DNA from 3 places in the Marinobacter adhaerens HP15 genome. Region 2 is predicted to be linked to each of the others. Evidence: predicted binding sites of a transcription regulator. Region 2 holds the regulator's gene; each other region holds the start of a gene.
The links. Region 2 encodes FliA, which starts transcription of late flagellar genes. Its sites were predicted from a motif close to CTAAAGTTTNNNNNNNNNNNGCCGNTAA; they were not measured.
Positions count from the first base shown of each region.

Region 1: the regulator FliA is predicted to act here: its motif matches at 964-991, upstream of HP15_RS20290 (methyl-accepting chemotaxis protein).
Region 3: the regulator FliA is predicted to act here: its motif matches at 1,289-1,316, upstream of HP15_RS06075 (methyl-accepting chemotaxis protein).

Region 1 covers NC_017506.1:4,347,215-4,349,485, reverse strand. Annotated here, with positions in the region: gene HP15_RS20300 (hypothetical protein) at 1-174, shown strand, start outside; gene HP15_RS20295 (hypothetical protein) at 171-725, opposite strand; gene HP15_RS20290 (methyl-accepting chemotaxis protein) at 1,059-2,271, shown strand, end outside.
Region 2 covers NC_017506.1:2,422,533-2,424,803, forward strand. Annotated here, with positions in the region: gene cheY (chemotaxis response regulator CheY) at 1-304, opposite strand, end outside; gene HP15_RS11465 (RNA polymerase sigma factor FliA) at 467-1,210, opposite strand; gene HP15_RS11470 (MinD/ParA family protein) at 1,242-2,054, opposite strand; gene flhF (flagellar biosynthesis protein FlhF) at 2,123-2,271, opposite strand, start outside.
Region 3 covers NC_017506.1:1,261,432-1,263,702, reverse strand. Annotated here, with positions in the region: gene HP15_RS06075 (methyl-accepting chemotaxis protein) at 1-1,254, opposite strand, end outside; gene HP15_RS06070 (SDR family oxidoreductase) at 1,412-2,271, opposite strand, start outside.

The DNA of each region.
Region 1 (2,271 bases), 1.9 Mb from region 2:
TACCAGCTTGCCGCCCAGCAGTCAGAGAATCAGCATAGCACTGATTACAGTCAACTCAGCGAGCAAATGAGCCACACAACAGATCTGTTGATGCAGCTGACCGACGCATTGCCGGAAGATTGCGCAATTCCCCTCCAGGAAACTCCGGAAATCCCGGCGAGCACCTGCCCCTAGTGACCACCTCGTGGATGCTTGCGGGCTTCCAGGTTACCCAGCGACATTTTCACGTCTCGCTCCGACAGTTCTGGAAGATCGTCAAAATTCGAAACCTGCGGGAATTTCGAATCGATCACAGTCGCCAGCGTATCGTCGATACACAGGGTGTCTGCCACGGCCTGATGACAACCGGGCATCAGGATTGCCCTGACCTCGCCGATCTCTCTTGTCCCCGTCTCAACGTCGCCAGAGCGACTGGCGCTTATCACGGTGAGGGGCGCGCCCCAATCCACTGCGCTGCCATCAACAGGTTTCGCTTCAATACGCTCACAGGCTGTCAGGGTTGCTTCAAGCAACGTGCGGAAATTCGCGGATTCAGCCAGCCGTTCGGCCTTTTCACGGGCACTGCGTTCTTCGTCAGGCACCAGTAATATGTAGGGCGTATTATCAACGAAGACACCCCAGTAGTCGGCTGCAATGGCTTCGGGTTTCGGGTAATAAACCCCGGCGGTCAGGGTCGAGTGCTTTTTCCTTCGAGCCAGGAAAGCGCCCTTTTTTTCACAATCCAATTCTTTGCCTCGGTCTTTTCCGGTTTTCACTTCTTGCACGCGTCGTCCAGGAATGGCCATTGAACGATGAGCTCGAGCCCCATCGATTGATCATTTCGTGGACGCCGAAATATGGTGATTGCAAGAAGGTTTTACAAACCCGCAGCCAGGCCTGTGCCTCCGGAGCGACATTTCTGCTCTCTTGGCAGCACATACGCGTCGTAATTTCTGGAATCATTCACGAATGACGAAATAATGATTAACGAAGCACCGATCCCGGCCGATATAAAAAAAGATCGCAGTGGTTTGCGTGCTCCAATACTCCGTCCGGCTTATAGATTCTGGGGAATCAGAATGTCTATCAGAAAACTGTTCATCGTCTCGATTGCCGTTGTTCTGCTGGTCATCGCATTGCTCGCAAGCATTGTGATCGCTTTGAACACGCAGAAAACGATCACGGCAGACGTCGCTGAAAGGCAGAGTGATCTTGTCGAGGAGATCACCGGAATGCTCTCCATCACCGACGAGCTCATGTCAAAACGGGTGAAGAATTCTCTGAATCTGCTGATTGAGCGTGGTCAGCAAATGGGAACCGCCAGGGTTCAGGGAACGGAACCCGTCGCAGGCAAATCGGCGCCAGCACTGTTTCTGGGCGACACCATGATCAACAACAATTTTGATCTGGTGGACGGGATTACCCAGGTCATGGACGGCACAGCCACACTCTTCGTTCGCGACGGGCAGGACTTCGTGAGGGTTTCCACGAACGTCAAGAAAGATGATGGATCCCGTGCCATCGGTACCAAGCTGAATATGGCGGGCGCCGCCGGGCAGGCCATCAGCCGGGGCGAAGCTTACTTCGGGCAGGTCGATATCCTCGGCAACCCCTACCTCACCGCGTACAGCCCGATCCGTAACGCCTCAAACCAGATTATCGGCATCTGGTATGTGGGCTATTCAGCGGACCTTGAAGAACTTGAAGCGGCCATCACCTCATCCAGCCTCTTGGACAGGGGGTTTCTCGCCCTGGTGGACGACAAGGGTCGACTCCGCATGCACTCCAACTCAATTGAGCCCGATCCACTGCAAAACCTGCTGGAAACCGAGCCGGACGGTTGGAACCTTGAACGCACTGCGTTTGATCCCTGGGGGTACCAGATTGTAACCGGCTATTCAGAAGACGAAGTGGGGGCCATGGTTCGCAATCAGACTATCAAGACGATCATTGCAATTCTGATCGGCGGACTGGTGCTGATCGGTTGCCTGAGTGCCCTCGCACAATTGGTTGTGGCCCGACCTCTTCAAAAAATGATTGATGCCATCAACGACATTGCCAGTGGAGAGGGCGACCTCACTGTGCGGTTCAATGCAACGGGCAAGAGCGAACTGGATGTCATGGCCCAGGGCTTTGATCGCTTGCTTGATCGGTTGCAAACCACGATTTCAGACACCAAAGGCTCGTCGGAAAGCCTGCTTGAGGCCTCGTCGAGTCTCAGGGGCATTGCATCGGACTCCGCAACCGTTGTCTCGCAACAAACCGAGGAGACAGAGCAGGTTGCAACCGCCA
Region 2 (2,271 bases):
CGCCTGCCTGGGCAGCGGCAACGATCTGGTCGCGCTTGGCCTCAGCAGTTACCATCAATACCGGCAGGGTTTTCAGATTCTCGTCCGCCCGAACGGCCTTGAGCAGGTCGAAGCCTGACATACCCGGCATGTTCCAGTCGGTCACCAGAAAATCGTATTTGCCGCTTTTGAGCATTGGCAGTGCCGTGTTGCCGTCGTCAGCTTCATCGGTGTTGGTGAAGCCAAGATCACGCAGCAGGTTCTTGATGATCCGTCGCATTGTGGAGAAGTCGTCCACAATGAGGATTTTCATGTTTTTGTCCAATGGGACCTCCAGTTAGTAACACCCGGAATTCGTTTGACCTTTGCGTTCAAAGTCTAGCAGGCCGCTGTTTTAACCGCTTATTGTCGGACCTTTGCTTCGGTTGTAAAGCATCGGTTACCAAAAACTACAGACTACCTCGTTGGCGACACAGACTGAACGCGGTCAGTTGTCCGATTCCTGACGCCAATCCGAGAGCCGTCCCCGAAGGCGCAGGGCTGCCTGGCTGTGAATCTGGCTTACCCTGCTCTCACTGACGCCGAGCACCGCGCCAATCTCCTTGAGGTTCAGTTCTTCCTGGTAGTAAAGGCTCAACACCAGCTTTTCCCGCTCCGGCAGGTCTTCAATCGCCTCAGCGAGGCTCCGCCGGAAGGCATCGGAGGACAACCCCTCAAGGGGATTATCCTGCGTCTCTGTCTGTTCTATCGGCAGCTCTCCGGATTCATTGAGCTCGTCGAGGCTAAAAAGTCGACCGCTGTTGGAATCGGAAAGGTAGGAGTGGTATTCGGGCAGCCCCATACCCAGCTCTTCGGCCACTTCCTGGTCGTGGGCTTCGCGGCCAAGTCGATCTTCAACGGCCTTGATGGCCTGGGAAATGCGACGGGCGTTGCGATGAACAGAACGTGGCACCCAGTCACCCTTGCGGATTTCGTCCACCATGGCGCCGCGAATACGGATACCGGCGTAAGTCTCGAAGGTAGCACCTTTGGTAGAACTGTAACGCTGGGCGGCCTCGAGCAGACCGATCATGCCGGCCTGCATCAGGTCCTCAAGCTGGACGGACGCCGGCAGGCGAGCCATCAGGTGAAGGGCAATTTTCTTGACCAGCGGCGCGTGCTGCTCAATGAGCTGAGCCGGCTTCTGCGCACTTGACTGGTTATAGATTCCGAGGTTTTTCGCCAATGTCATGTATCCGGTTTTTTGTTTGACTGGATCCGATTCAGACTTCGACGAGCCGCTCCACAAAAAATTCCAGATGCCCGCGGGGAGAGGACGGCAACGGCCAGCTATCTACCTTGTCCGCCAGCGCCTTGATGGCCAGTGAAGCTTTCGCCCTGGGATAGGCGTCCAGCACCGCACGCTGCCGCTGAACCGCTTTCTTCACGGCCTCATCGTAGGGGACTATTCCTACGTATTGTAGTGCCACATCGAGGAAGCGCTCGGTGACCCGGGTCAGTTTTTCAAACAGATGCCGGCCTTCCTGCTCATTCCGGACCTGATTGGCAAGAATACGGAAGCGGTTGGTTCCATAATCACGGTTCATCAGCTTGATCAGGGCATAGGCATCGGTGATCGAGGTCGGCTCGTCGCAGACAACCAGCAGCAGCTCCTGCGACGCTCTCAGAAAACTGACCACTGACTCGGAAATACCGGCGGCGGTATCAACGATCAGGACATCGATCTGATCACCCAGTTCGCTGAACGCATTAATCAGCCCGGCATGTTCCATGGGGCTGAGCTGGGTCATTCGTTGGGTACCGGAAGAGGCGGGGACAATCTTGATGCCACCGGGACCATTCACCAGAACGTCCTTCAGATCACAGTCGCCCGCCAGAACATCCTGGAGGTTGCGATTGGCAGTGATGCCCAGCAAGACGTCGATATTGGCGAGCCCCAGATCGGCGTCGAGCAGCACCACTCTCCGGCCTTTCTGCGCCAGGGCAATTCCGAGGTTCACCGACACGTTACTCTTGCCGACACCACCCTTTCCGCCGGAAACTGCAATCACCTGTACCGGATGTGCTCTGCTCATACTGTTTTTGGTCTCTCGCCACGTTTCGCCGGCTTTGTCTCCGACGCCTGCTGTCAATCTGTCCGGTCTCAGGCGTGCTCTTTCAGGCCCTCTGCGACCGCTTGCTGTTGCTGGAGTGTTTTCAGCCGATCCACGGCCAACCGCACCAGCGGAACGGCTTCTGCGTGGTGCAGGTCTTCAGGAATCTTCTGGCCGTCTGTGTAATAGGCTACCGGCA
Region 3 (2,271 bases), 1.2 Mb from region 2:
GATCCGCACTGCGGTCCAGACCGCCACGGCCGCCACGGCCAAGAGCACAATAGCAATGGCTATCGCCGCCAGCGTCCACATTTCACGCACCGGCGCCAGGGCCTCGTCTTCGCTGATCTCCGCCACCAGCGCCCAGTTCAGCCCGCCTACGGTAACTGGCCTGTGGGCGGAAAACACTGGCTCGCCACGGTAGGACGTAACCACGCCTTCACCGGAATTTCCGGCCAGGGCCTCATCCACCGATGTCGAACTAATGCGTCCATTCTCCGGGTCGGCAAAGGAAGCGACAACACTGCGGTTTTCCGGATCCAGGTAGGAGTCTGACCGCATCAGGTTATCCGGCCCCACCAGATAGGCATCCCCGGTTTCGCCCATGCCATCTCGTTCCATCATGATGTTGTTCAGGCTGTCGATGGGGAACTGGAAGGCCAGCACGGCCAGCCGCTCATCTTTTTCGGAATATATGGGGGTTGCCACAAATCCGGCGGGCGCACCGTAGGACGGTACATACCGAGTAAAATCAACAAAAGTCGGAGCAGTATCCTGTCCGTCAGACATCGCCTGACGATAAGCTGCCGCCAGGCCAGAATCCGCGTAAGGACCGTCTTTCAGGGAGGTAGCGAAATCCACCTCTTTGGCTACGGAATAGATAACGTGGCCTGTATCAGCGTCAATGAGATAAATATCGTAGTAGCCGAACGCCTCCTGAAACTCCTTGAACGAGGTGTGCCACTGTTTGTGAAGCGTGTTATAAAACTGCGCGATATGGACGTCAGCCGATACCAATTCGTCTTTCTGCCCCACAGGATTCGGGTTGTCCACGATGTAACCCATCTGCAGAGCCAGGCTGTTTTTGCTGAGGGATGCAACGAAGTCCGAGGCTGAACGTCCTTTAGCACCACCATTTTGCTGCAAGGGTGGCAAAAAATTCTGCTGGTAATAAGCCTCGACGTTTTCTCGTAAGGTCGACTGCTCCTCTTGTACCAGTTTTTCATAATTCTGGAATGCCAAACCAAACCCCTGGGCCGCCGTTCGGGTCCCGCGATTATTGGCCATGGCTTTCAGCTGCCGGGCAATAGTGCTGAGATAATCTTCAACACTATGCTGCTTATTGGTAGCCGCAATAGAGAGTTGTTGCAACGCCTGTTCCGTCAGGCTCTGTCGGGCAATTTCGGCGTTAAAAAATGAGATGGCAATGACGGGAAGCAGGCCAACCAGCAGCAAAGTCAGCAAAAGACGTTTCTTGAGAGTCATCAATAGCCCTTCTTTTATATTGTTCTTATGTTAACCATCGGCTATCGGCTGGTTTTCTTTAGCCCAGAACACTCTATAAAAGAGGCGAATCTCGTTTAACCCATTAATATGGGAGGGGAAATAACTCCCCCTCCCACTCGATTCGGGGGCAACTGCGTTACCAGTAGATGCCCCGCATGATGGCGGCGAAAGCCACCTGCTCGCTGGACACCTTCGGCTTCTCCCCGGAACGGCTACCAGCGGCGGCCGGTGAATCCGGGAACATCCGGTAACCGGTGTTCATGACGATCTCGGCCATCTTGGGCGCCAGGGCATGAAGCACCTGGGCAAAGATACCCAAACGGGTAGCGATTCGCTTCGGCCGGTAGACGATGGCATCAGCAACCATGGTCGCAGCCTCGTCCGGCGTTAGCGTGGGGACAGAATCGTAGATCTTGGTTGGCGCAATCATCGGCGTTTTCACCAGCGGCATGTTAATGGTGGTGAACGTGACATTGCGATCCGACCATTCCGAAGCGGCGCAGCGGCTGAAGGCATCCAGCGCGGATTTGGAAGCCACGTAAGCCGAGAACCTGGGAGCGTTGGTCAACACACCGATGGACGAGATGTTGACCACGTGACCGCGGCGATTCTCTAGCATCTTGGGCGCAAAGCCCATGATCAGACGAACGGAACCAAAGTAGTTCAGTTGCATGGTGCGCTCGAAATCGTGGAAGCGGTCGAACGACAGATCCAGTGAACGGCGAATCGAGCGCCCGGCGTTGTTGACCAGCACGTCGACCTGGCCATGGTTATCCAACACGGTCTTCACGAACTCGTCGCAGGCATCCATGTCGGAAAAATCGCAGGGATAGGCGTGTACGCTTGCGCCCCGGGACTCCAGCTCTGCGGCCACTTCCTTCAGGCGCTCGAGTTTGCGGGCACCGATCACGAGGATCGCGCCGGCGTCTGCCAGTTTCTGGGCAGTTGCAAGACCAATACCAGATGTAGCACCGGTCACCACACAGACGCGACCTT